One region of the Streptomyces flavovariabilis genome, then DNA from elsewhere that is predicted to be linked to it. Evidence: riboswitches for the same ligand, from Rfam matches in the RefSeq annotation. Region 1 holds a riboswitch; each other region holds the start of a gene.

The links. Region 1 has a riboswitch for cyclic di-AMP ahead of IO24_RS0112905 (M23 family metallopeptidase). Riboswitches for the same ligand answer to the same signal wherever they lie in the genome.
Region 2: linked by a shared signal. The riboswitch ahead of IO24_RS0130325 (transglycosylase SLT domain-containing protein) and the one ahead of IO24_RS0112905 (M23 family metallopeptidase) in region 1 are both predicted to bind cyclic di-AMP.
Region 3: linked by a shared signal. The riboswitch ahead of IO24_RS0111765 (M23 family metallopeptidase) and the one ahead of IO24_RS0112905 (M23 family metallopeptidase) in region 1 are both predicted to bind cyclic di-AMP.
Region 4: linked by a shared signal. The riboswitch ahead of IO24_RS0107040 (C40 family peptidase) and the one ahead of IO24_RS0112905 (M23 family metallopeptidase) in region 1 are both predicted to bind cyclic di-AMP.

Annotation. Positions count from the first base shown of each region.
Region 1 covers NZ_JNXD01000006.1:150,630-157,574, reverse strand. Annotated here, with positions in the region: gene IO24_RS0112910 (DUF6250 domain-containing protein) at 1-211, opposite strand, end outside; gene IO24_RS0112905 (M23 family metallopeptidase) at 405-1,322, opposite strand; cyclic di-AMP (ydaO/yuaA leader) riboswitch at 1,327-1,481, opposite strand; gene IO24_RS0112900 (alpha-galactosidase) at 1,797-3,872, opposite strand; gene IO24_RS0112895 (tyrosine-protein phosphatase) at 4,052-4,849, shown strand; gene IO24_RS40600 (DUF6126 family protein) at 4,865-4,984, opposite strand; gene IO24_RS0112885 (helix-turn-helix domain-containing protein) at 4,981-5,625, opposite strand; gene IO24_RS0112880 (aspartate aminotransferase family protein) at 5,747-6,945, opposite strand, start outside.
Region 2 covers NZ_JNXD01000020.1:171,654-178,598, forward strand. Annotated here, with positions in the region: gene IO24_RS0130310 (glycosyltransferase family 2 protein) at 325-1,602, opposite strand; gene IO24_RS0130315 (GNAT family N-acetyltransferase) at 1,623-2,693, opposite strand; gene IO24_RS0130320 (Cof-type HAD-IIB family hydrolase) at 2,880-3,728, shown strand; gene IO24_RS0130325 (transglycosylase SLT domain-containing protein) at 3,692-4,459, opposite strand; cyclic di-AMP (ydaO/yuaA leader) riboswitch at 4,463-4,632, opposite strand; gene IO24_RS0130330 (polyprenyl synthetase family protein) at 5,143-6,153, shown strand; gene IO24_RS0130335 (LolA family protein) at 6,385-6,945, shown strand, end outside.
Region 3 covers NZ_JNXD01000005.1:230,489-237,433, forward strand. Annotated here, with positions in the region: gene IO24_RS0111760 (GntR family transcriptional regulator) at 1-53, opposite strand, end outside; gene IO24_RS0111765 (M23 family metallopeptidase) at 242-1,030, opposite strand; cyclic di-AMP (ydaO/yuaA leader) riboswitch at 1,044-1,207, opposite strand; gene IO24_RS0111770 (M16 family metallopeptidase) at 1,400-2,788, opposite strand; gene IO24_RS0111775 (M16 family metallopeptidase) at 2,785-4,152, opposite strand; gene IO24_RS0111780 (DNA gyrase/topoisomerase IV subunit A) at 4,495-6,945, shown strand, end outside.
Region 4 covers NZ_JNXD01000002.1:445,540-452,484, forward strand. Annotated here, with positions in the region: gene IO24_RS0107030 (GNAT family N-acetyltransferase) at 1-331, opposite strand, end outside; gene pcrA (DNA helicase PcrA) at 433-2,910, opposite strand; cyclic di-AMP (ydaO/yuaA leader) riboswitch at 3,225-3,397, shown strand; gene IO24_RS0107040 (C40 family peptidase) at 3,406-4,584, shown strand; gene IO24_RS0107045 (SLAC1 family transporter) at 4,663-5,604, shown strand; gene IO24_RS0107050 (membrane protein) at 5,582-5,935, opposite strand; gene IO24_RS0107055 (C40 family peptidase) at 6,357-6,945, shown strand, end outside.

The DNA.
Region 1 (6,945 bases):
TCGGTACGTCGATCTCCAGGATGCCGCGGGAGGCGGTGACGGTGCCGCCGTCCTGGAGTTCGGTGACCCACTGCCCGAGGCCGTGACAGAAGTCGTCGTGGGCGATGAGGCGGCGGTGACGGGGCGCGGCGTGCGCGGCGGACGTGGGGGCGAGGGCCGCCAGGGCGGCCCCGGCGGCCAGGGCTCCGAAGGCTCTGCGGGTGGTCGGCACGGTGACACAACTCCTCGGGATCCGCCGGGAAGGCTCGGGAAAGCGCTTGCACTCCGGACGGGGTCACTCTGTCCCAACTGCCGCCGCCTGTCGATCCCTTGGGGCGGTCAGCGGCACGCACACACCGAAGGCCGGACCCGGGGATCGGGGTCCGGCCTTCGGTCGCGTGTCAGGCAGGCGGTCGTGCGGCCGGTCAGCCGACGGAGACGCCGTGCGAGCGCAGGAAGGCGACCGGGTCCACGTCCGAGCCGTAGTCCGGCGTGGTGCGGATCTCGAAGTGCAGGTGCGGTCCGGTCACGTTGCCGGTCGCGCCCGACAGGCCGACCTGCTGCCCGGCGGTCACGCTCTGGCCGGCCGAGACGGAGAGCTGGGACAGGTGGGCGTACTGGGCGTAGTGGCCGTCGTCGAGCTTGATGACGACCTGGTTGCCGTAGGCGCCGCCCCAGCCGGCGGAGACGACCGTGCCCGCGCCGACCGCCTTGAGGGAGGTGCCGGTCGGGACGACGAAGTCGACACCGGTGTGGTAACCGCTGGACCACATGCTGCCGGACATGCGGTAAGGCGTGCCGACGGTGGCACCGTCCACCGGGAGGGCATAGCCACTGGAGTTGCTCTCGGCGGCCGGCTTGGCGGCGGCAGCCGGCTTCGCGGCGGTCTCCGCCTTCGGGGCCGACTCGGCGGCGGACTGCTTCGGGGCCGAGGCCTTCGGCGCGGACGGGGCCGAGGGCTTCGGCGCGCTCGCCGCCTTCTTGCCGATCGACAGCTTGAGGCCCGGGTGGATCAGCGACGGGTCGGAGCCGACGGCGTCACGGTTGTCCGCGTAGAGCTTCTTCCAGCCGCCGCTGACGTTCTGGTCGTCGGCGATCTTGGCGAGGTAGTCGCCGGCCCGCACGCTGTACGTGCGGGCACCGGTGGCCTTTTCGGCGGCCTTCTTCTCGGCCGCCGGAGCGGACTGGGCGGCCTTCTCCGGAGCCGACTGCGGGGTGGCGGCGTGGGCGCCGGCGGCCCCCATGAGCGGCAGGGCGAGGGCGGCCCCGCCGGTTCCGGCGACGGCGATGGAGCGGGTGAAACGCTGGGTTTTGGGGCGGCGGTGCTTACCCTTCGCGGGCATGGCGAATTCCTCTCCGTCGCCTGCGAGGTGAGCTGTCGGGTGCGGGCTGGAGATGCCCGGCCGCGCCGGGGCGCGGCTTAACCCCAAGCCGTTCCGGGAACCGGAACAGGCGTCTTACCTGTGGGTCCCCCGCTCCTGCCGTACGTCGGGTCAGTGTGTGGGGCTCCGGGCGGCGGCAGGATTAGGCGTCCGTCCGGATTGGTGTGGAACGTAAGCGACCAAGACGCAATGGGACAAGCTTGCGGTTGCCCGTGACGGTGTTTTTCTTGACGCGCCGGCACCTGCGCCGTCACCGAGCGTGGATTACCGATCTCCCGCTTTCCTCAATGGCCCTGCACAATGCCGGAATTACGTGAGCATGGCGACAACGCATCGTCACGAATATGACGATGGTCACGCACCCCGACCTCATCTCCTTTACGATCGGGGCACGTTATCCCTTAGCGACCGAAGCGCTTTATTCGGACAGAACGGCTACTTCCGCTTAAGGCGGACGACCGCGGCGTCCAGATCCCCGCTCAGGCCGACCCGCAGTCCGTGATGAAGCAGCACGGCCCCTCGGTGAACTTCGCCCGTTTCGAGGCATTCGTACGATGCGGTCGGGTCGAGGGCGCGCAACCGGAGTGCCGGCACGGGCTCGCCGTAGCGCTGCGCCTGGAGCCAGGCGAGGACGACGGTCTCGTCGCCGAGGGTGTACTGCACGGCGCTCGGTCCGCCCTCCGGGGGCCGCAGCCGGTACAGGTCGCCGCGCTGCACCACGGGCCGGATCTCCTTGTAGAGAGCCACCCACTCCCCCGCCTCGGCGAGCTCCCCCTGCGTCCACTTCGTGAGGTCGCCGCCGACCCCGAGCACCCCGGCCATGGCGCTGACGAACCGGAACTTCAGGGAGCTGGCCCGGTGGTTGAGCATGGCGTTCGGGCTGTCGGTGACCCAGGCGGCCATGACCCGGGCCGGATGGATCTGGCTGAAGCCGTGCTGGATGGCGAGCCGGTCGAGCGGGTCGGTGTTGTCGGAGGTCCACACCTGGTCCGTGCGGCTCAGCACACCCAGATCGATCCGGCCGCCGCCGCCCGAGCAGGACTCGAAGGCCACGCCCGGATGGGCCGCCCGCAGCCGGTCCAGCAGGGCGTACAGGCCGCGCACGTGGTCGATCCACAACCGCTGCGGGTAGGGGTCGTCCGGCCAGCCGGCGTCGGTGAAGCAGCGGTTGAAGTCCCACTTGACGTAGTCGATCGGCGCGCCGGCGAGGAGCCCGTCGAGCTGCTCCCACAGGTACTCCCGGACATCCTCGCGGGCGAGGTTCAGTACGAGCTGATTGCGGAACTCCGTCCGCTTTCGTCCTGGTTGGTACTGCACCCAGTCGGGGTGTGCGCGGTACAGGTCGCTGTCCGGGTTCACCATCTCGGGCTCGACCCAGATCCCGAACTGCATGCCGAGGCCGTGCACGTGATCGGCGAGCGGCTTCAGCCCGCCCGGGAAGCGGTCGGGGTTGGGGCTCCAGTCGCCGAGCCCGGCCCGGTCGCTGATGCGCGCCCCGAACCAGCCGTCGTCGACCACGAACAGCTCCACGCCCATGGCGGCGGCCCGCTCGGCGAGCGCCCGCTGCTGCTCCTCGGAGATGTCGAACTCGGTGGCCTCCCAGGAGTTGAACAGCACCGGCCGGTCCTGCCCGGCGTCCGGGATCACGTACGCCCGCTGGTAGGCGTGCCAGGCGCGGCTCGCCCCGCCGAAGCCGCCGTCGCTCCAGAGCCCGGCGAAGAGGGGGGTCGTGTACGACTCCCCCGTGCCCAGCGTGAGCAGGCCCGAGTCGTCGTAGCCGGCTCCGCCGGTGATCTGCACGCGCGCGTCCGGGAGCTGGGCCACGGCGATGCGCCAGGACCCGGACCAGCCGAGGGCGCAGCCGTAGACCTCGCCGTGCTCCTCGGTGGCGTCGGTGTCCAGGGCGACCCACGGCAGGTGCTGGTGGGAGGTGTGGCCGCGGCGGCTGCCGATGACCTTCTCGCCGTGGGTGAGGGCAGAGCGCGTCAGTCGGGACTCGGCGCCCCAGCGGCCGTGCAGCTGGGACAGCCGCCAGGCGTCACGGTCGGGCAGGGTCCAGGTCGCGGAGTCGGCGCGCAGCAGCTCGACGGCCGGACCCCGGTTGTCCAGGGTGACCCAGCGCTCGACGACGTCCGTCGAGGGGCGCATCCGGTAGTGCAGCGTGACGGCCAGGTCGCCGTCGCGGAACCGGAGCCGCAGCTCGTCGTCCTCGGTGTCGTGCCCCTCGAAGATCCACTCGGTGCCGCGCCGCTCGGCCGTGCGCACGGACAGGGCGGGGCGGACGAAACGGGGGCCGCCCTCGACCGGGTACTCCTCGCGTCCGTCGAGCGGGGACTCGAAGGGCCAGTAGTCCGGCAGCGGCCGGACGGCGAGGGCCTCGGCGTCGGCGAGGCCGATCCGGGGACCCCAGTGCAGGTGCAGCAGCTCGCCCCGTTCGGTGACATGGACGGCGTAGCTGCTGGCCGGGCCGGAGAGCACCCACGTACGACCGTCTTCGGAGATGTCCAGCATCATGCCCTCACAGATTCGAACAAGCCCGACCAGGTGCGACCAGGCGGCAACATCATCAAGGGCCGCGGGGGCTCCGGGCAACGCCTGTGGACAACTCATTGCCCCAGGCAGGCATGTCGTATCGTCGAGTGACGCCCGCCGACGAGCCGCGCCGGCGGCGCCGAAGGGGAGGAGCCCTCGTGACACAGCAGGTCCCGTCGACCGAGCCCGAGCTGGCCGGAGTGCGCAACTTCCGTGACGTGGGCGGACTTCCGACCGTGGACGGACGGCGGCTGCGCCAGGGAGTGCTGTTCCGCAGCGGTCACCTGGCCCACGTGACCGGGGAGGACGCCGCGTTCCTGACCACCCTGGGCCTGCACACGATCTTCGACTTCCGCAACGCGGCCGACCAGAAGCTCGAGGGGCCGGACGTCGCGCTGCCCGGCGTGCGCAATGTGAACCTGCCGCTGAGCGACCCCGCCGACGGCGCCGAATTCTGGAAGATGGTCCGCGACGGGGACCTGGACCAGCTCCGCGCGATCCTCGCCGACGGCAAGGGCGCGGACCGGATGATCGCCTCGTACCGCATGATCATCAGGGACCGCACGGGTGAGCACTCCCAGGTGCTGCACGCGCTCGCGGAAGACAGCGTCCCCGCGCTGATGCACTGCGCGGCGGGCAAGGACCGCGCCGGTCTGTCCGTCGCGGTGACACTGCTCGCGGTGGGCGTCGAGCGCGAGGCGATCGTCGACGACTACCTGAAGTCGAACGCCAAGCACCGCCGTTACAAGGTGCATCGCAGCAGCTCCGCCGCCTCGGCCTACTCCCCCGAGGTCATGGAGCTGCTCAGCCCCCTCTTCGACGCGCGCGCCGAGTACCTGACGGCGGCCTTCGACACCATCGAGGAGACCTGGGGCGGCGTCGACACCTACCTGGAGAAGGGGCTGAAGCTCACCCCGCAGACCCGGGAACGGCTGCGCGAGCGGCTCCTCGACTGAGGCGCCCGGGCGGAGCTATTTCGCGCCGACCTCGAACAGCAGGTACACGAACGCGGCGAAGACGTGCCCGAGGACGAGATAGATGAGCAGCCTCACCCACAGGCCGCGGGAGAACTTCTCTTCCATGTCCCTCATGACCCGCCTCCCGGGGTGGGGCCCAGGCACAGGGCGGCCGTGGGACTCTGCAGCAGGGTGTGGACGAAGAGCAGCTCGACGCCGTCGTGATCCTCGGCGGCGATCCGGTGCGGAGTGAGCGAGTCGAAGTGGGCGCTGTCGCCGGCCGCGAGCCGGTGCGTGGTGTCTCCGAGGCGCAGCCGCAGCCGGCCGCGCAGCACATGGAGCCACTCCTCGCCGGGGTGGACGCGCACGATGTCGCCCTGAGAGCCATGGGGGACGTGGACGCGCAGGGCCTGCATCCCGCGGCCGGGGGCGCCGGCCTGCCAGTAGGTCCAGCCGCCCGCCGCCGTGGGTTCCATGTCGGCCGCGCGGATGACGGAGTCCCGTTCGGCGACCGTCTCGCCGAGCAGTTCGGAGACCGTCGTACCGTAGACGCGGGCGAGTGCGAGCAGCATCGGCAGCGAGGGCTGGCGCTGCCCGGTCTCCAGTCGGGAGAGGTGGGCGGGCGACAGGCCGGCGGCGCGGGCCGCGGCCTCCAGCGTCAGGGAGGCCTGGCGCCGCAGCGCCCGCAGCTGGGGCGCGACGGCGGTCAGCGCACCGGCCGCCGGTTCGGCCGGTGAGTCGGCCCCGGAGGGCCGCTCGGTCTCGGAGGAGCTCATGCCTCCATTCAGCCGGAGCCTTGCCTCAGCGGCAACTTTCTTGCCTCACAGGCAAAAAGCCAGGGGAGTCTCAGCGTGTGCGACCGACGCGGAGTCCGAGCGTGGGCGACCGATCGGAGTCTCAGCGGTTGGCGACCGCCTGCTTGACGAGCGTCTTGCCGAAGTCCCACACCAGCCCGCCGTTGTGCGCGTCGTCCATCACGGCCGTGAAGGCGTCGACGAACCGGTCCACCTCCCGCTCGCCGATGATCAGCGGCGGGATCAGCTTGATCACCTCCATGTGGTCGCCGGAGACCTGGGTGAGGATCCGGTGCCGCTGCAGCAGCGGGACGACGACCATCTGCGCGAAAAGCCCCTTGCGGGCGGCCTGGAGCATGGCCCAGCGACTGCGCAGCTTCAGCGACCTGGGCCGGCCGAACTCAATGCCGATCATCAGGCCCCGGCCGCGGACCTCGGCGAGCATCTCGTAGGTGTCCGTCAGCGCCGCGAGCCGGGATCTGAGCTGCTCCCCGGTGGCCCGGACCTTCGCGATGATCTGCTCGTTCTCCATCACCGACAGCACCGCGAGGCCCGCCGCCATGGCCTGCGCGTTGGACCCGAAGCTCGCCGAGTGGACCAGCACCCGGTCCATGGACGAGTAGACCTTCTTGAAGATCCAGTCCTTGCCGATCGTGGCGCCGACCGGCACGTAGCCGCCGGAGAGCGCCTTGGCCACGCACACCAGGTCGGGTTCCACGCCGTCCTCGTGCTGGTAGGCGTAGAAGTCGCCGGTCCGGCCCAGGCCCGTCTGCACCTCGTCGGCGATGAGCAGCGCCTTGTGCCGGTGCAGCAGCTCCTGCGCCGCCCGCAGCCAGCCGGGCGGGCCCTGCAGGACGCCCTTGCCCTGGATCGGCTCGACGATCAGCGCGGCGACGTCGCCCTTCTTCAGCTGCCGTTCGAGTGCGTCGAGGTCGCCCAGGGGAACGGCCGTGTCGGGCAGCAGCGGGGCGAAGCCGTCCCGGAAGCCGGACTCGCCGTTCACGGAGAGGGAGCCGGTGGTCAGGCCGTGGAAGGCGTGCGCGCAGTACAGGACCCTGGGCCTGCCGGTGACGAACCGGGCGAACTTCAGCGCTGCCTCCACCGCCTCGGTGCCGCTGTTGCCGAAGAACACCCGGTCCAGGTGCGGGCTGTGCGCGAGCAGCTTCTCGGCCAGCAGGCCCGGCAGCGGCTGGCAGTCGAACCGGGTGAGATCGGCGAGAGAGGCGTCCAGCACATCGTGCAGGGCCTTGCGTACGACGGGGTGGTGGCGGCCGAGGCCCATCACCCCGAACCCGGCGAGCA
Region 2 (6,945 bases), on a different contig from region 1:
CCTCCCGCCTCCCACCCGGCCGGTCGGCGGCCCTGGCCCCCCGGCCCGGCCTCCCGTCCGGCCCGTCGAGGTCCCTGGCCACCCGGCCCGGCCTCCCACCCGGCCGGTCGGCGGCCGCTGCCCCACCGTCCGGCCTCGCGCCTGAACTCGCCGATGCCCTCGCGACGCCGTCCGGACCGCCTGAACTCGCCGAGGCCCCTGCCACACCCTCCGGGGCACCGACACCACCCGTCGGGGCTATCGGTCCCTCGCCGTCCTGCGCGCCCCGTCCGGCCCGGTCTCTGCTGTCGTCCCGTCCCTCGCCCCGCGCGCTCGCCGACGTCCTCATCTCGCCCCCCGAGCAGTCGCGCGCAGCGCCCGCCGCGCCTTCAGGTAGCCGACCGGGCCGTACAGCATCCCCCTGCGCTGCAACCGCGACAGCCGCCGCGGCCAGGGATGTGTCCGCACGTCGTGATCACCCGGCGTCCCCCCGCCCTCCGTCTCGCGTACGGCGGTCAGCGTGCGGGCGTGGGCCAGGCCCCGCGGCAGCCGGGCGAGGAACGCCGGCAGCAGCGCGGGCCGGTTCACGAGCACCGCGGTGAGGTAGGCGGTGAGCCCGGCGCCGTAGCCGTACGCCTGGGTCTCCAGGTCCCGCCAGGTCTCCCGGTGGTGGTGCCACACCAGGGCGTACGGCGTGTAGCGCAGCCGGTGGCCCTGGGCCAGGACGCGCACGAAGCCGTAGAGGTCGTCACCGCCCCGGGCGGCCGTCCCGGCGCCGGTGGCCGGGTCGAAACCGCCGACGGAACGCAGCACCGCCGTCCGGAACGCCATGTTCGCGCCCGAGCCGAACCGCCCGGCCGTGAACGGGAACAGCGGCTCGTCGCCCGGCGGACACGCCGGGTCGTACGTCCTTGGAGTGAAGCCTTTCGCGAAACCGCCGTGGCTCTCCAGCAGCACCTGGGCCGGGGTGGTCAGCCGCGCGGGCAGGATCAGCCCGGTGCTGCACCCGAGCCCGGCGTCGGCGGCGAAGGGCGCGCTCAGCTCGGTCAGCCAGCGCGGATCGGCGACCACGTCGTCGTCGGTGAAGGCGACCACCTCGCCGCGTACGGCGTCCAGCCCCGTGTTGTGCGCGCCTGCGAGCCCCGGAACAGGCTCACAGACGTACCGCACGCGCTCGGCGTACTTCCGCTCGATCAGCTCCCGCGTCCCGTTCGTGACGGGCGCGTTGTCCACGACGACGATCTCGAACCGCGGATGGTCCTGCGCCAGCAGCGAGTCCAGCGCCCGGGCCAGCTGCCCGGCCCGCTCCCGGGTCGCGACGACGACACTCGTGAACGGCGTCACTCCGGGTTCGCCGGAGACGGCCGGCCCGCACTCCGCCCGCGCCCGCCGGGCCAGCACGGCCCTGGGATCCGCTCCCCGCGGCACCCGCCCGAGCAGCGTGCCCACGGGCCTGCCGCCCTTCCTGACCAGCACGAACACCTCACCGTGCGTCACGGGCGGGCTCCCCGGGCCAGGTCTGAGCACCGCCGCGTCACCGTCGAGGTCCAGTTCGGCGACCTGCACCACCCCGATGTCCAGGAACCGCCGTATCTCCTCCTGCGCACGCGCCGAACGGGCCATGCGCCCACCCCCCTTGTGTGTCAGGTACGGCGCAGCCGTGCCGCGCCCTTCAGCGTCCGCGCGGCCAGCGACGCGAGCCGCGGCCTGCCGCGGACGAAGCTGTGCGCGCGACGCGCCGGCTCGCGGCTCAGCCAGTGCAGCGCGGCGCCGGCCCCCGGCCGGGTCACCGCGCCCTCGTACACGGGCAGTTCGCCCGTCTTCAGCGCGTCCTTGTACTCGGCCGCGCCCCGCCCCAGGTCGAGCATGCCGATGCCGTCGGCGGCAGCCGCCTCGGCCATGCGCAGGTGCAGCACCAGACCCGGCGAGAACTTGGCGAACTCCGGGTCGTAGGCCGGGAACCAGCAGGCCAGCACCGAGGCCGAACGCAGCCCGAAGTGCGCGGCGACGGGCCGCTCCCCGGCGTACAGCGCGGACAGCGTGCCGCTGCACTCCGGCGCCCGGGTGCGGGCCAGCTGCCCGACGAGCCGGGTGATCCACTCCTGGGCGAACCGGTCCCGGCGGCCGGTCCTGCGGTACTGCGCGGACTTCCACTCCATGAGCGTGCGCAGCGCGGCCGGATCGCGTTCGTCGAACACGAACCGCAGCTCGCCGGCCTGCCGGCCCAGCTTGCGCCCCTTGGCCAGGGTGGACTTCAGGAACTTCGGCGACTGCGCGCGCAGCACCGACTCGTACGTCTCGTAGCCCTTCTCCACGTCGATGACGTAGGTGGCGTGCTCCTCGGCGGCGTACCGGACGAACAGCCGCTGCTCGGCCTCCAGGTTGTCGAAGGCGAAGCTCGACACCGAGCAGGCCTTCAGCAGTTCGCCCGTCTCCAGGTCCAGGCCCGGCCGCAGGATCGCGCCCTGCGCGTCCGAGACGCCGAGCCCGATCGCCCGGCCCTGCCCCAACGGGCCCCGCTCATAGGGCAGGAAGCCGGCCGGTTCCGTCCCCTCGTACACCACGGCGACCCGGGCCCCCGGCCTGACCCGGCCGACGGCTTCGGTGAACTCCGGCTCCATGAAGGGGTTGCGTGGTGTCTCGGAGGCCGCGCGCAGTGCACGCCAGCGCTCCCTCTCCCCTTCGCCGAGCTCCCCGGGCCCAGCCACGCGAATGCGCCCACTGCTCAACCTGACCCCCCGATCAAGTCCCCCCTGGACACTTGGAAGGTACCGCTCGATGCGCCCCCACGGGTAGGTAGCGGAGCATGTTGTTGCCAACCGGTGCAGAGGCCTTCAACCGGGCAATCGGCGTCCGTGGTGCGATGAAACGAAGGGGCGCACTGTCCGTATTCTCTGATCATGGCCGCACCCATCGCATATTCACTCATCGCCACCGATCTGGACGGGACGCTGCTGCGCGGCGACGACACCCTCTCCGACCGGTCTCTCGCCGCGCTCGCGCGGGTGGCGGACGCCGGTGCCCAGCACCTCGTGGTGACGGGCCGGCCGGCGCCGAGAGTGCGGCCGCTCCTGGACGACCTCGGATGCACGGGGCTCGCGGTGTGCGGGCAGGGCGCGCAGGTGTACGACGCCGGCGCGGACCGGCTGCTGTGGTCCATCACGCTGGACAGGGAGCTGGCCGAGACCGCCCTCGGCAAGATCGAGGCCGAGGTGGGGCAGGTGTACGCGGCGGTCGACCAGGACGGGGTCGACGGGCTCACGCTGATCGAGCCGGGCTATCTGATGCCGCACCCGACCCTGCCCGCCGTCCGGGTCGACCGGCGCGACGAGCTGTGGGGCGAGCCCATCAGCAAGGTGCTGCTGCGGCATCCCCATCTGTCGGACGACGAGTTGGCGGCGACGGCCCGCTCGGTGGTCGGCTCACTGGCGACGGTGACGATGTCGGGGCCCGGCACGGTCGAGCTCCAGCCGTGCGGGATCACCAAGGCGACGGGCCTGGCACTGGCCGCCGAGCATCTGGGGCTGCGGCCGGCGGACACCATCGCCTTCGGCGACATGCCCAACGACATCCCGATGTTCGACTGGGCCGGCCACGGCGTCGCGATGGCCAACGCCCATCCCGAACTCAAGGCCGTGGCCGACGAGGTCACCCTGTCGAACGAGGACGACGGCATCGCCGTCGTCCTCGAGCGACTGCTGGGCGGGACGGCTCAGTACGGGCCGTTGACGTTGTCGATCGAGCCGTAGCGGTCGGCCGCGTAGTTGCAGGCCGCGGTGATGTTGGCGACGGGGTCGTACGGGTCCCACGACGTGCCGTCCACGTGGTAGGCCTGGAAGGTCGGGTCGATGGTCTGGAGGAGGCCCTTGGACGGGGTGCCCTTGGCGGCGTTGGAGTCCCAGTTGTTGATCGCCTGGGGGTTGCCGGACGACTCGCGCATGATGTTGCGGTGGATGCCGTCGTAGGACCCGGGGATCCCCTTCTGCGCCATGATGTCCAGCGCCTCGCGGATCCACCCGTCCAGGTTGTCGGCGTAGGTCTTCGCGGAGGCCTGGGTGGCCTGGGCGACACCGCCGGCGGGCTTGGCGGGGGCGGACGACTTGGTCGCCGTCTTCTTCGCGGCGTCCGTCTTGGTGGCCTTCACCGTCAGCTTCAGACCCGGGTGGATGAGCTTCGGGTCGTCGCCGACGGCGGCGCGGTTGTCCTTGTAGAGCTGCTTCCAGCCGCCCGGGACGTCGTACTTGTCCGCGATGCGGGCGAGCGAGTCGCCCTTGGTCACGGTGTACGTCAGGGGCTTGGCGGGCTGGGCCGCCTGCGGCACGGACTGTGCGGCGGCGGGGGCGCTCTGGGGCTCGGCGGCGCTCGCGTGGGTGGCGCCGAGGAGCGGAAGGGTGAGTGCGGCTCCGCCGGTTCCGGCGGCGATGAAGCCTCGGGTCAGCGGGTTGGTTCTGGGGCGACGGTGCTTGCCTCGTCCGGCCATGGCGATGTTCCTCTCCGGCGCCTGCGAGGTGAGCTGTCGGGTTCGGGCCGGGAGGTGCCCGGCCGCGTACGGCGCTGTGTGCCGTGCGCGGCTTCACCCCGAGCCGTGCCGCTGTGCGGACCGGCGACTTACCTGGGTCCCCCGCTCCTGCCCTGCGTGAGTGAGTCGGTTCCGGTGGGGTGTCCGGGCGGCGGCAGGATTAGGCGTCCGCCGGACAGGCCCGGAACGTATGCGAGAGCACATGTCGGGAACAAGCACCTCAGTCACATATCGCGCGGTTGACCTTGGTCGGGGGTGTTTGGGTCGCTTGATCCTTTGCGGGAGCCAAGGCTCAACTGGCGTGAGTGGGAAGGCGGTAGGGGCCGTGGTGGAGGTGGGGTGGAAAAGGGGGGTAAGTGATTCAACTCACTGATCACGAGTCCATAGGGCAATTTCCACCAAGAGGAATTCGCTGATCTATCACGGCAAATCGTGCATACTTCGCTAGATTTGTGTAAGTCGATAAATATCTGTTCTTATGGGTTGATCGAAAACATAACGGTCGTGATCGGATACCGCCCGGCCTGTAACCACGGGCGCTGGCGGTGATCGAAACGTGACCGGATACGCTGACTCGAGTGAGGGCAGCGACCTATCGACAATCCGCATAATCACCGGCAGACACAGCAGACAGGAGACCCCTCGTGACCGACGTCGGGCCGTTCGGGCTGAGCGTGCGGGACCAGGCTCTGGAAGCCGATGTCCAGGCCGGAATGGCGGCTGTCGAGGAAGGCTTGCTCGAGGCCACCAAGAGCGAGGTGCCCTTCATCACGGAGGCCGCCCAGCACCTGGTGCGGGCCGGCGGCAAGCGGTTCCGCCCGCTGCTCGTGATGCTCTCCGCCCAGTTCGGTGACCGGTACGCACCCGGGATCGTGCCGTCGGCCGTCGTCGTGGAGCTGACCCACCTCGCCACGCTGTACCACGACGACGTGATGGACGAGGCCGCCGTGCGCCGCGGCGTCGCGAGCGCGAACGCCCGCTGGGGCAACTCCGTCGCGGTCCTCACCGGCGACTTCCTCTTCGCCCGCGCCTCGCACATCCTGGCCGACCTCGGCCCGGAGGCCGTTCGGGTGCAGGCCGAGGCGTTCGAGCGGCTGGTGACCGGCCAGATCCTGGAGACGGCCGGACCGCAGGACGGCCGCGACCCCGTCGGGCACTACCTGGACGTGCTGGGCGGCAAGACCGGCTCGCTGGTCGCCGTGTCGTGCCGGTTCGGCGCGATGATGTCCGGCGCCGACGAGACGGTCGTACACGTCCTGACCCAGTACGGCGAGCGGCTCGGCGTCGCCTTCCAGCTCGCGGACGACGTCCTGGACATCGCCTCCGACTCCCACGAGTCCGGCAAGACCCCCGGCACCGACCTGCGCGAGGGCATCTCCACGCTGCCTGTGCTGCGGCTGCGCGAGCGGGCGGCCCGGCTCGGGCTCGCCGAGGACATCGCCCTGTGCGAGCTGCTCGACTCCGACCTCACCGACGACGAACGGCACGCCGAGGCCCTGCGCCTGCTGCGCGCCCACCCGGCACTGGAGCAGGCCCGGCGGGACACCGTCCGCTACGCCCAGGACGCCCGTTCGGCGCTGGCGCCCCTGCCGGAGTGCACCGCGAAGACGGCGCTCCTGGAGCTGTGCGACGCGGTGGTGCACCGGGCCGGCTAGCACCTCTTTCCCGTCCGACCCCTACGGGTCGGGGGAGAAGCCGCCCTTCCATGTCATACCCCAGCAGTACATGGAGTTGAGTCCGGGGTCTGACGTATCTCCCTGGCCGATTTGGTCAGATGGACACCACGGAAAACACCACTCCTCACCTGTTCGGGTGAGAATGGCGGCTCAGGGACGAGTGCGTGCACGGCACGGACAGCCGCCGCCGACCATGGAGGTAGGGCACACATGGCACCGTACGCATCCGACGACAGCACGACCGCCGGAGAGGTCGACGAGCAGCGCTCCGGGCGGCGCACAGCCGCACGGTACATCGTCCCGGTCACGGTGATCGGGGTGGCGGCCGCGACGATCGGGCTGGTCCCCGCACTCGCCGACTCCGGCGACCCCGACCTCCCGAAGATCACCGCACAGCAGCTCATCGAGAAGATGGCCAAGTCCGACGTCGAGCAGCTCTCCGGCACGGTGAAGATCAGCACCGACCTCGGCCTGCCGAACCTCGGCGGCCTGGAATCCGGCCTGCTGTCCGGCGCCGCGGGCCAGGGCGAGGGCGGCTCCTCCGCCGACCCGACGGCCAAGCTCACCGAACTGGCCTCCGGCACGCACACCCTGCGCGTCGCCGCCGACGGCCCGGACCGGCAGAAGCTGTCCCTGCTGGAGAACGCCGCCGAGTACAGCCTCATCCACAACGGCAAGGACGTCTGGGGCTACGACAGCAAGTCCAACGAGGTCTACCACGGCACCTCCTCCGAGAGCCCGGAGCGCGGGAAGGACCAGCAGCCGCCGACC
Region 3 (6,945 bases), on a different contig from region 1:
GCGACGATGTCGTCCCGGATGGCCGTGCACACCGAGTGCGCGGGAATACGCATGACCGACCTCCGCTTAATCCCCGTGAAACGCCGACGAGCGGCGCGTGTTCCGTGACTCTATTGCAATGAGCCGGAATTTCCGACGGCAGGCGGGAATCCATGGATATTTTTTGGACAGCCTGCCGCCGTAAACACCGAAAGCCCCGGCTCGGGGAGACGGGGCTGCGGGGAGAGCGGAGGGGTTCCGGTCAGAGGTTGACGCCGTGCGAGCGGAGGTAGGCGACCGGGTCGATGTCCGAGCCGTACTCGGGGCTCGTGCGGGCCTCGAAGTGCAGGTGCGGCCCGGTGACGTTGCCGGTCGCGCCGGACAGGCCGATCTGCTGGCCGGGGGTGACCTGCTGGCCCACCGAGACGCTGGTGGAGGACAGGTGGCCGTACTGGGTGTACGTCCCGTCGTTCATCTTGATCACGATCTGATTGCCGTAGGAGCCGCCCCAGCCGGCCTCGACGACGGTGCCCGCGCCGACCGCGTGGACAGAGGTGCCGGTGGCGGCGTGGAAGTCGACACCGGTGTGGCTGCCGGAGGACCACAGGCCGCTGCCGGCCTTGTAACCGGTGGAGACGTACGAGCCGGAGATCGGGGACACGAAGGTGTTGAGACGCTTGCGCTCGGCCTCGCGGGCGGCGCGCTCCTTGGCCTCGCGGGCCTTCTCGGCCGCCTCCTTGGCCCTCTCGGCCAGCTCCGCGGCGCGCTTGCGGGCGGCCTCCTCGGCCTTCCGCTTGGCGGCGGCCTCCTCGGCGGCCTGCTGCTGCGCGACGGCTTGGGCGTCGATCTGCTGGGCCGCGGTGTCGCCCATGGTGACGACCGGAGTGAGGCCCGTCTGCTCGGCGCCGGGCTCGGCGGCGAAGGCCGCAGGGGCCGCCACGGTGCCGATCACGCCGGTGGTGGCGAGGGCCGCGACGCCCGCCGCACGGGCGGTGCCGCGCTGGATCCTGCTGGGACGACGGTGCTTCCCGGTGGCGCGAGTGAACGCCATGTGGTGGCTGGTCCTTTCCTTCCTTCTCGCCTACCGGGTTAGCTGACGGGTTCGGAGCAGGAAGGTCTCCTACGGACTCCCTCGCGGCTCGCGCGGGCGTCCGATTCACCCCAGGGACTGCGGTGGGTCCCCGGCTCCCCTGGCTCGCGCCGTACGGGGACTCGGCGATGACTGTCCGGTGCCGCGGGTGCGGCGCACTGCCTGACGAACAGCCCGGATGACGCTAAGCGGCGCCACTTTCAATTCCCAAACGGATCCCGGCTTTTGTAGCGCATCCCACAGGGCAGACAGGCAACATCCGTATCGATTCGGGCATAAAGGGGCCCTGGTGCCTCAGAAGACAACCAGGGCCCCTGCGCGCGCGTGCCGCTACTCGGCGGCGACGACGGTGACTTCGCCGATGCCCAGAGCCTCGACAGGCGCCTTGATCTGCGCCGCGTCACCGACGAGGACGGTCACCAGACGGTCCACCGGGAAGGCGCTCACGGCCGCGGCGGTGGCCTCCACGGTTCCGGTCGCGGCGAGCTGCCGGTACAGCGTGGCCTGGTAGTCGTCGGGCAGGTGCTGCTCGACCTGGTCGGCCAGCGTGCTCGCGACGGCCGCCGCCGTCTCGTACTTCAGCGGGGCCACGCCCACCAGGTTCTGCACGGCGACGTCCCGTTCGGCTTCGGTCAGCCCCTCGGCCGCGAGGGTGCGCAGCACCGTCCAGAGGTCCTGCAGGGCGGGGCCGGTATTGGGCGTGTCGACGGAACCGCTGATGGCGAGCATGGCGGCACCCGTGCCGTCCGGGGTGGACCTGAGGACCTGGCCGAACGCCCGCACGCCGTAGGTGTAGCCCTTCTCCTCACGCAGGACGCGGTCCAGGCGGGAGGTGAGGGTGCCGCCGAGGCAGTACGTGCCGAGCACCTGGGCGGGCCACACGCGGTCGTGCCGGTCCGGGCCGACCCGGCCGATCAGCAGCTGCGTCTGGACGGCGCCGGGGCGGTCCACGATGACGACCCGGCCGGTGTCGTCGGCGGTCACCGGCGGCACGGGGCGCGGCTCGGCCGAGGAGCCCGTCCAGGCACCCAGCGTGTCCCCGAGCAGGGCGTCGAGGTCGATGCCGGTGAGGTCGCCGACGACCACGGCGGTGGCCGTGGCGGGGCGGACGTGCTTCTCGTAGAAGCCGCGTACGGCCGCGGAGTCGATCGTGGCGACCGTCTCCTCACTGCCCTGCCGGGGCCGCGACATGCGCGAGCCCGTCGGGAACAGCTCCTTGGAGAGCTCCTTGGCGGCGCGGCGGGAGGGGTTGGCCAGCTCGTGCGGGATCTCGTCGAGGCGGTTGTTCACCAGCCGCTCGACCTCGCTGTCGGCGAACGCGGGCGCCCTCAGGGCGTCGGCGATCAGGTTCAGCCCCTTGGCGAGCCGCGAGGCCGGCACCTCCAGGCTGATCCGGACGCCGGGGTGGTCGGCGTGCGCGTCGAGGGTGGCGCCCGCACGCTCCAGCTCGGCGGCGAACTCCTCGGCGGAGTGCTTGTCGGTGCCCTCGGAGAAGGCCCGGGCCATGATCGTGGCCACACCGTCGAGGCCGGCCGGCTCGGCGTCCAGGGGGGCGTCCAGCAGCACCTCCACGGCGACGACCTGCTGGCCGGGGCGGTGGCAGCGCAGCACCGTCAGGCCGTTGTCGAGCGTGCCGCGCTCGGGGGCCGGGAACGCCCACGGCCGGGCGTCGCCCGCCTGCGGCCGGGGGTGGAAGTCCATCGTGGCGAGCTCGGTCACTTGGCCGCCTCCTCGTTCTCGTCGGTGGCCGCGGCTGCGGCGTCCTCGGTGGCGTCCTCGTCGGCGACGGGCTCGTAGACGAGCACCGCGCGGTTGTCGGGCCGCAGGCGGACCTTGGCGACCTCCTGGACCTCCTCCGCCGTGATCTCCAGCACACGCTGGACGGCGGTCAGGGCGAGCTGCGGGTCGCCGAACAGCACGGCGTACCGGCACAGTTCGTCGGCGCGGCCCGCGACCGTGCCGAGCCGGTCCAGCCACTCGCGCTCCAGCTGGGCCTGGGCGCGCTCCATCTCCTCGGCCGTGGGGCCCTCCTCGGCGAACCGGGCGAGCTCCTCGTCGATGGCGGTCTCGATGACCGGAACCTCCACGTCACCGGAGGTCTTCACGTCCAGCCACCCCAGGGAGGGGGCCCCGGCGAGCCGCAGCAGGCCGAAGCCGGCGGCCACGGCCGTACGGTCGCGCCGTACGAGGCGGTTGTAGAGGCGGGAGGACTCGCCGCCGCCGAGGACGGTGAGGGCGAGGTCGGCCGCGTCGCACGCGCGCGTGCCGTCGTGCGGAAGCCGGTAGGCGGCCATCAGGGCGCGCGCCGGGACCTCCTCCTCGACGACCTCGCGCAGCTGCTCGCCGATGGTCTCCGGCAGCGAGCCGTCGCGCGGGGCCGGCTTGCCGTCGTGACCGGGGATGGAGCCGAAGTACTTCTCGACCCAGGCGAGGGTCTGCTCCGGGTCGATGTCGCCGACCACGGAGAGCACGGCGTTGTTCGGCGCGTAGTAGGTGCGGAAGAACGCGCGGGCGTCCTCCAGGGTCGCCGCGTCCAGGTCGGCCATCGAGCCGATCGGGGTGTGGTGGTAAGGGTGGCCCTCGGGGTAGGCGAGGGCGGTCAGCTTCTCGAAGGCGGTGCCGTAGGGGACGTTGTCGTAGCGCTGGCGGCGCTCGTTCTTGACGACATCGCGCTGGTTCTCCATCGACTCGTCGTCGAGCGCGGTCAGCAGCGAGCCCATGCGGTCGGCCTCCAGCCAGAGGGCGAGCTCCAGCTGGTGGGTGGGCATGGTCTCGAAGTAGTTGGTCCGCTCGAAGCTGGTCGTGCCGTTCAGCGAGCCGCCCGCGCCCTGGACGAGCTCGAAGTGGCCGTTGCCCTTGACCTGGGCGGATCCCTGGAACATCAAGTGCTCGAAAAGGTGAGCCAGGCCGGTGCGCCCCTTGACTTCGTGGCGTGAGCCGACGTCGTACCAGAGGCACACCGCCGCGACCGGGGTCAGGTGGTCCTCGGAGAGCACCACGCGCAGGCCGTTGGCCAGGCGGTGCTCGGTCGCTGTCAGGCCCCCGGAGCCTGCCTGGGCTGTGGCCGTGTGACCCATGGGCATGTACGTCCCTTCGATCGCGAAGCGGTTGTTCAGACCGCGGATTCCTGCCGGTCCTGCCACTGTATGCAAGCGTGCGAAGCCCTGGTGAAGTTCCCGGCCGCGACCTGGGTCCGACAGCGCCAGAGGCCGCCCCGGACCGGGTCCTGGTGCCGCTTGTCAGTGCGGCGGTCCACAATGGTCGGCGTCAGATCCGGATCGCAGCAGCATGAGCGAGCCGCAGGGGCGGTCGGTGGCGAGTGGACGAGCGCGTGTCAGGCCCGAAGGGCTGAGCACGGTCGGCCTCTCGTCAGCGGCATGAACACCCCGTAGGCGAGCGACCAGTAACAGGAGGAGCCGGCAGCGATGGCCCGCCGCAGCACGAAGACCCCGCCGCCCGACGACTCGTACGAGGAGCGGATCCTCGACATCGACGTCGTCGACGAGATGCAGGGCTCCTTCCTCGAGTACGCGTACTCGGTCATCTACTCCCGCGCCCTGCCGGACGCACGCGACGGCCTCAAGCCGGTGCACCGCCGCATCGTCTACCAGATGAGCGAGATGGGCCTGCGCCCCGAGCGCGGATACGTCAAGTGCGCCCGTGTCGTCGGCGAGGTGATGGGCAAGCTGCACCCGCACGGCGACGCGTCGATCTACGACGCCCTCGTGCGCATGGCCCAGCCCTTCTCGATGCGGGTCCCCCTGGTCGACGGCCACGGCAACTTCGGCTCGCTCGGCAACGACGACCCGCCGGCAGCCATGCGGTACACCGAGTGCCGGATGGCCGAGGCGACGAGCCTGATGACGGAGTCGATCGACGAGGACACCGTCGACTTCAATCCCAACTACGACGGCCAGGAGCAGGAGCCGGTGGCCCTGCCGGCCGCCTTCCCGAACCTCCTGGTCAACGGCGCCTCGGGCATCGCCGTCGGCATGGCCACGAACATGGCGCCGCACAACCTGCGCGAGGTCATCGCCGCCGCCCGCCACCTGATCCGGTACCCGAACGCGGATCTCGACGCCCTGATGAAGCACGTCCCCGGCCCCGACCTGCCGACCGGCGGCCGCATCGTCGGCCTGTCCGGCATCCGGGACGCGTACGAGACGGGCCGCGGCACGTTCAAGATCCGGGCGACGGTGTCGGTGGAGCCCGTGACGGCCCGCCGCAAGGGTCTCGTCGTCACGGAGCTGCCCTTCACGGTCGGCCCCGAGAAGGTCATCGCCAAGATCAAGGACCTGGTCGGTTCGAAGAAGATCCAGGGCATCGCCGACGTCAAGGACCTCACCGACCGCGCGCACGGCCTGCGCCTGGTCATCGAGATCAAGAACGGCTTCGTGCCGGAGGCGGTCCTGGAGCAGCTGTACAAGCTGACGCCGATGGAGGAGTCCTTCGGCATCAACAACGTGGCCCTGGTCGACGGCCAGCCGCTCACACTGGGCCTGAAGGAGCTCCTGGAGGTCTACCTCGACCACCGGTTCAACGTCGTACGGCGGCGCTCGGAGTTCCGCCGCGGCAAGAAGCGCGACCGGCTGCACCTGGTCGAGGGCCTGCTGACGGCTCTGCTGGACATCGACGAGGTCATCCGTCTGATCCGCTCCAGTGAGAACTCCGCGCAGGCCAAGCAGCGCCTGATGGAGCAGTTCTCGCTGAGCGAGGTGCAGACGCAGTACATCCTTGACACGCCGCTGCGCCGTCTGACCAAGTTCGACCGCATCGAGCTGGAGTCCGAGAAGGACCGGCTCAACGCGGAGATCGAGGAACTGACGCGGATCCTCGACTCGGACACGGAGCTGCGCAAGCTGGTCTCCTCCGAACTGGCCACGGTCGCCAAGAAGTTCGGCACCGACCGGCGTACGGTCCTGCTGGAGTCGGGCGGTGCCCCGGTCGCGGCCGTGCCGCTCCAGGTGGCCGACGACCCGTGCCGGGTGCTGCTGTCCTCGACGGGTCTGCTGGCCCGCACGGCCGGCAACGAGCCGTTCGCGGAGGACGCCGGTGCCAAGCGCGTGAAGCACGACGTGATCGTCTCGGCGGTGCCGGCCACCGCACGCGGCGAGGTGGGCGCGGTCACCTCCGCGGGCAGGCTGCTGCGGCTGAACGTGATCGACCTGCCCCAGCTCCCGGAGACGCCGGCGGCGCCGAACCTCGCGGGGGGCGCCCCGCTGGCGGAATTCGTCTCCCTGGAGGACGACGAGACGGTGGTCTGCCTGGCCACGCTCGACGAGTCGTCGCCGGGCCTGGCGCTCGGTACGGCACAGGGCATCGTCAAGCGCGTGGTGCCGGACTATCCGGCCAACAAGGAAGAGCTCGAGGTGATCACCCTCAAGGAGGGCGACCGGATCGTCGGCGCGGTCGAGCTGCGCACCGGTGAGGAGGACCTGGTCTTCGTCACCGACGACGCGCAGCTGCTGCGCTTCCAGGCGTCCCAGGTCCGCCCGCAGGGCCGCCCGGCCGGCGGTGTGGCCGGCATCAAGCTCACCGAGGGCGCGAAGGTCATCTCCTTCACCGCGGTGGACCCGGCCGTGGACGCCGTCGTCTTCACCGTCGCGGGCTCGCGGGGCACGCTGGACGACTCCGTCCAGACCACGGCCAAGCTGACCCCGTTCGACCAGTACCCGCGCAAGGGCCGCGCCACCGGTGGTGTCCGCTGCCAGCGGTTCCTGAAGGGCGAGGACTGCCTGTCCCTGGCCTGGGCGGGCCCCGTTCCCGCCCTGGCGGCCCAGAAGAACGGCACCCCGGCCGACCTTCCGGAGATCGATCCCCGCCGCGACGGCTCGGGGGTGTCCCTGGCGAAGACGGTGGCGGTGGTGGCCGGGCCG
Region 4 (6,945 bases), on a different contig from region 1:
CCCACGCGAGAGCGTGCCGGAGCAGTCGGCCGCCGATGCCGGAACCCGTACGGCCTGGCCGGGCATGCAAGTTGTCGAGAAGGATGCGGCCGTCGGGGCGCGGAACGAGGTACGCGAAACCGTCCATCTCGCCTCCGCTCACGGCCACGAACAGTCCTGCAGCCGGCTGCGGCTCCAGAATTCGTCCGTGCCATAGCGCCAGCCGGTCCTCGAGCAGGGGGCCGCTCAAGAAACTACTCGGCATGATCCCCGCATACGCCGTACGCCAACTCTCCGCGTGAAGCGCCGCGATCTGTTCCACATCGCCCCGCGTACCCGTTCTGATCTCCATGTCGACGAGCGTCGCGTATGGCCTCGGGCGTTGTCACCTCCGTAAGCCTCAACCGGCGACCGGTCTTCCTTCCCGTGCCGTCCGGGGCTCACCTCACAGAACTACAGCTTCTCCACCGGCGCGTACCGCAGCAGCAGCCGCTTCGGCTTGGTCTCGCCGAAGTCGATCGTCGCCTCGGCGTTCCCGCCCGTCCCCTTGACCGCGACGACGGTCCCGAGCCCGAACTGGTCGTGCGTGACCCGGTCCCCGACGGCCAGGGACACCACCGGCTTCTCGGAGGAGCGGCGCGTGGCGAAACCGGAGGCTCCCGACGCCGACGAGCGTGAGCGGGACGAGGACAGCGAGGCCGCCACCGCCGAGACCGGCCCGGAGGACGCGGGCGAGGTCGCTCCCGTCCGCTTCCACTCCAGGTGGGTCGGCGGGATCTCCTCCAGGAACCGGGAGGGCGGGTTGTACGACGGCTGGCCCCAGGCGCTGCGCAGCGTGGACCGCGTCAGATACAGCCGCTCCCGTGCGCGCGTGATGCCGACGTAGGCCAGGCGCCGCTCCTCCTCCAGCTCCTTGGCCTGCCCGAGGGCGCGCATGTGCGGGAAGACGCCGTCCTCCATGCCGGTGAGGAAGACGACGGGGAACTCCAGGCCCTTGGCGGTGTGCAGGGTCATCAGCGTGATGACGCCGTCGCCGTCCTCCTCGTCGGGGATCTGGTCGGAGTCGGCGACCAGCGCGACCTGTTCGAGGAACTCGGACAGGGTGCTCTGCTCCCCCTCGCCGCGCTCCTGCTCGAACTCCATGGCGACGGCGGCGAGTTCCTGGAGGTTCTCGATCCGGGTCTCATCCTGCGGGTCGGTGGAGGCCTGCAGCTCGGCGAGGTACCCGGTGCGCTCCAGGACGGCCTCCAGCACCGTGGCCGGTCCGGCGCCGGACTCGACGATGGTGCGGAGGTCCTCCATCAGCGTGTTGAACCGCTTGACGGCGTTGGTGGAGCGCGCGGCCATGCCGTACGCCTCGTCGACGCGCTTGAGCGCCTGCGGGAAGCTGATCTTCTCCCGCTGGGACAGGGCGTCGATCATCGCCTCGGCGCGGTCGCCGATGCCCCGCTTGGGGACGTTGAGGATCCGGCGCAGCGGCACCGAGTCCTCCGGGTTGGCCAGCACGCGCAGGTAGGCCAGGACGTCCCGGACCTCCTTGCGCTCGTAGAAGCGGACACCGCCGACGACCTTGTAGGGCAGGCCGACGCGGATGAAGATTTCTTCGAAGACACGGGACTGGGCGTTGGTGCGGTAGAAGACGGCGACGTCGCCGGCCTTGGCCTCGCCCGCGTCCGTGAGGCGGTCTATCTCGTCGGCGACGAACTGCGCCTCGTCGTGCTCGGTGTCGGCGACGTAGCCGGTGATCGTGGCGCCCGCGCCCGCGTTGGTCCACAGGTTCTTGGGGCGGCGGGACTCGTTGCGCTCGATGACCGCGTTGGCCGCGCTGAGGATCGTCTGGGTGGAGCGGTAGTTCTGCTCGAGCAGGATCGTCGTCGCGTCCGGGTAGTCCTCCTCGAACTGGAGGATGTTGCGGATCGTCGCGCCACGGAAGGCGTAGATCGACTGGTCGGCGTCACCCACCACGCACAGCTCGGCGGGCGGGACCTCGGCCTCGGGCGGTACGTCGACGGGATGCTCGAAGGTGCCGACGAGTTCCCGCACGAGGGCGTACTGGGCGTGGTTGGTGTCCTGGTACTCGTCCACGAGGACGTGCCGGAAGCGGCGGCGGTAGTGCTCTGCGACGTCCGGGAAGGCGCGCAGGAGATTGACCGTCGTCATGATCAGGTCGTCGAAGTCGAGGGCGTTCGCCTCGCGCAGCCGTGACTGGTACATCGCGTAGGCCTGGGCGAGGGTCTTCTCGAAACCGTCGGCGGCCTGGGCGGCGAAGTCCTCCTCGTCGATCAGCTCGTTCTTCAGGTTGCTGATCTTGGCGCTGAAGGACTTCGGCGGGAAGCGCTTGGGGTCGAGGTCCAGGTCGCGGCAGACCAGGGCCATCAGGCGCTTGGAGTCGGCGGCGTCGTAGATCGAGAAGGAGGACGTGAAGCCGAGCTTCTTGCTCTCCCGGCGGAGGATGCGCACGCACGCACTGTGGAACGTCATGACCCACATGGCGTTGGCGCGCGGGCCCACGAGCTGCTCGACGCGCTCCTTCATCTCGCCGGCGGCCTTGTTGGTGAAGGTGATCGCGAGGATCTGGCCCGGGTGCACGTCCCGCTCGGCGAGGAGGTGGGCGATGCGGTGCGTGAGCACCCGGGTCTTGCCGGAGCCGGCGCCGGCCACGATGAGCAGCGGGGAGCCGGAGTGGACGACGGCGGCGCGCTGGTTGTCGTTCAGCCCCTGCAGGAGGGCGGCGGTGTCCACCACCGGGCGCGGGGCGCCGTCCCGGTAGTAGGCGTCCCGGTCCGGGGGCGCGTCGAACTTCCCGCCGAACAGATCGTCCGGAATCGGCTCCGGTACGTGCTCGTCCTCGGGTGGCGGCGGGGGCTCGTCCGCGGGGCCCCGCTGGGCCTGGAGGTTCGCCAGGAAGCTGTCGTCAAAGAGGCTGCTCATCGCTCTCCGAGTCTAGGGCGCCCCACTGACAGCCCGCCGCCGCCCTGAGAACATCGCCCCGCGCCAGGGATCACGCCGCCCGCCGGGCGGCGCATTGTCGCCGTCCATGACCACCTGATCACGCCCTGCTACAGCCCCCGCATTCATGCATCTTCCAGGACCAACCCCCCTCGATTGTTCACCCTCTGCAATGCTCATGAGCAAGGTCACGAAAATGTATCGGGCATATCACCCATCAACCTTCACAGAGGCCACACGAATTGGCTACGGTGCGACCAGGCCGCATGACCCCCACCGGCGAACGTCGCCGGGCCGCGCGGCCTCCGCCGAGTCCGGCGTGCCGCAGCGGCAGCCGGAGCCGGGGACCCAACCGTGAACCTGGGGTGAATCGGCCCGACTCCCTGCGCGGAGAAGGCCGTAGGGCAAACCTTCCGAACCACCCGCCCGAACCCGACAGCTAACCCGGTAGGCGGAACATGGAAGGAGTCGCCTCCCTTGGCGTCGCACCGCAAGTCGCGTCCTACGGGTACGCGCGTGGCAGGCATACGGACCCCCGCCCTCGCAACGGCGGCCCTCACGTCCGTGGCCCTGCTGTCCCAGTCGGCCAACGCCGCCCCCGAGGCCGACGACAAGCCCAGCCTGGAGGAAGTCGAGAAGAAGGTCGACGACCTGTACCGCCAGGCCGAGTCGGCGACCGACAAGTACAACGCGGCCAAGGAGAAGACCGCGAAGCAGCGCAAGCGCGCCGACGCCCTCCTCGACGACGTCGCCCAGCGCACCCAGAAGCTCAACGAGGCGCGCGAGCAGCTGGGTTCCTTCGCCTCCGCCCAGTACCGCACCGGCGTCGCCGCCCCGGACACGGCGACGTTCCTGCTCGCCGACACCCCGCAGGACTACTTCGACCAGACCCAGTTGATGGACCGGATGACGGGCCGTCAGAAGGTCGCGGTCGACGACTACGTCACGCAGCAGTCCGAGACGATGGAGAAGCGCCAGGAGGCCACCGAGAGCCTCGAGACGCTCACCGACTCGCAGGGCGACCTGAAGACGGCGAAGGCCACCGTCCAGCGCAAGCTCGCCGACGCGCGCGAGCTGATGTCGAAGCTGACCGCCGAGGAGAAGGCCCGGCTCGCGGCGATCGAGAAGGAGAAGCGGGAGGAGGCCGCCCGCAAGGCCGACGAGCTGGCCCGGCAGCAGGCCGCGCAGCAGCGGGCGCAGGACGAGGCCGCCCGGCAGCAGGACAGCGGATCATCGTCGTCGGGGTCGTCCGGCACCGGCTCGTCCTCCTCGACGCCCCCGGCCGACTCCTCGTACGCCACCAAGGCCGAGAAGGCGCTCGCCTTCGCCCGCGCCCAGATCGGCAAGCCGTACGTGTGGGGCGCCGTCGGCCCCGGCTCCTACGACTGCTCGGGCCTCACCCAGGCCGCCTGGAAGGCCGCGGGCGTCACCCTGCCGCGCACGACCTACGACCAGGTGAACGCGGGCACCACGGTCCCGCTCTCCCAGGCCCAGCCCGGTGACCTGGTCTTCTTCTACGACGATGTCACCCACGTCGGGGTCTACATCGGCAACGGCATGATGATCCACGCCCCGAAGCCCGGCACGTATGTGCGCGAGGAGTCGATCTACTACGACGGCGAGTCGGCGATCCACAGCGTGGTACGCCCGGCCTGAGCGGTCTCGTTGCGATTTTGAGGGGCACGCGCGCGTGCCCCTCTCGTAACGCGTGCGGCGCTCTCTAGCATCGGCGCTATGTCCGGTCCCTCTCCGTTTGCCGCCTGGTGGGCGACCTATGCGCTGGCGACCGGCATCGTGTCGGTCGGTCTCGACTCGGCGGGCCACGAGGTCCTCTCCCGCATCGCTCTCGTCCCGGCCTGCGCGGCCTGGCCGGCGGCGGCCGCGGGCCTCGCCCGGCGGGCGCCCGGCGGATGGCGGGCGGAGACGCCGGCCGCGCTCACCACCGTGGCGGCGGCCGCCGTCCTCGGCACCGGCTTCTCCGCGGCCGGCCGGCACTCCCTCGCCGGGGCGCTGCTGGCTCTCGCCCTGCTGCTCTGGGCGGTGCTGCTCACCGTGGAGGACAGGGGGCGGCGCGGAACGGTGTTCCTGCGCTGTGTGGCCACCCAGGGGCTCGCCGTGCTCGGCGCCACGCTCGCCGCGGCCGAGGCGGCGGCCTGGCTCGCCCACGCGGCCCTGGTGCTGTTCTGGCTGGGCCTCGCGCTCTACGGCTTCGCCCTGTTCCGCTTCCAGCCCCGGCAGGTGGAGGAGGGCCGCGGCGACCACTGGCTCGCGGCCGGCGCCCTCGCCGTCTCGTCACTGGCCGGGGCGAAACTCCTCAGCGCCGACAGCGCACGCCTGTATCTGTGGAACGAGGAGAACACCGGCGCCCTGCGCACGACCACCGTCACGCTGCTCGTGCTCGCGCTGATCGCCTGCGTCGCCCTGCTCCTCGCCGAGCTCTTCTGGCCCCGGCACCACTACGACGTGCGGCGCTGGGCGACCGTGTTCGCCGCGGCCGTGACGGCCGCGGCCGCCCTGGCGGTGGCCGACGCCCTGGACGCCCGCTGGCTCGACGTCGCCGGGCAGGCGCTGCTGTGGATCGCGGTGGCCGCCTGGCTCGGGTGCACCGCCTGGGCCCTCGCCTCGGCCCGGGCCGGCGCCGGGCGCCCCCGGGTCAGGTCCAGAGCACGGCGATGAAGATGTTCGCCGTGGTCAGCAGACCGACCAGGCCGAAGAGGCCCTTGTCCACCTTCTCGTCGTCCCGTTTCACATAGACCAGGCCGAGGATCACGATCAGCAGCGCCAGCTTCACCCCGATCTTGATGTTGTTCACCGACTGGTCGCCGGCCTGGTTGAGACCGATCAGGATCACGCCGGTGACCAGCATCGTGAGCGCGCCGTGCAGCATCGCGGGGGTGTAGCGGGCGGTACCCTCGCCCATCGCCTTCATCTGGGTGAGGAAGCCGCCCAGGAGCGCGGCGATGCCGATGATGTGAAGGCCGACGAAGAGGTGGATGAGTACGTCCATGAGGCCGGAGCCTAATCAGCGGCTCCGAGGCCACCCGACACCGGCCCGGTGATGCATATATGCGCCCCATAGCACCCGATCACGGTCACTCGCCCAGGGTTCGGCGCATCGGTCATCACGCTGAGTGAAGTCGACGGCGCCGGTGCGGGACCACGGTCGCATACGGTCACCGCCGGTCCTCTCCAGACACTTCCGCACACCTGCCACCGGCCCGCCACGGCGAGGTTTAGCGTCCTCCACCAGGTGCCCGGCTCCCCACCGCCGCCCGGGCCAGGGGCGGCAGTCGGACACCACCGCCGAAAAGTCCGGCGGCGATCCGCTCCCCCCGGTGCGGGCCGTCGCCGGACGCGCAGGCCGCCCGTCCGCTCCCCCGGCGGCCGCACGCACCGGTCGGCGGTCGAGGAAAGGACGTGGCCTCCAGGTGGCAGCGCACCGCAAGCCCCGACAGCGCTCGACGGGTGGCGGCAAGGCCCGTACGGCCGCCACGATCGCCCTCGCGGGCGCGGCGACGGCGACGGGCTTCGACGGAACCGGACACGCCGAACCACAGCTCACCCCCGGCCAGGTCAAGGCCAAGGTGGACAAGCTGTACCAGGAGGCTGAGGCCGCCACCGAGAAGTACAACGGCGCGAAGGAGAAGGCCGAAGCGGCCGGGCAGCGGCTGAAGGACCTCCAGGACCAGGCGGCACGCAAGGAAGAGCGGCTCAACTCCGCCCGTGACGCCCTGGGTTCGGTCGCCGCCGCCCAGTACCGCGCCGGCGGCCTCGACCCCGCGATGCAGCTCGCCCTGTCCGACGATCCCGACCGCTACCTGGAGAACGCCGAGTTCGTCGAGCGGGCCGGCAACCGGCAGAACGCCACCGTCGCGGGCGTACGCGAGCAGCTCCGGGAGATCGAGCAGCTGCGCGGGGCCGCCCACATCGAGCTGACCTCCCTGAAGTCACGCCGGACGGAGCTGAAGCAGCACAAGAAGACCATCACCGGCAAGCTGGGCTCCGCCCGGCAGCTGC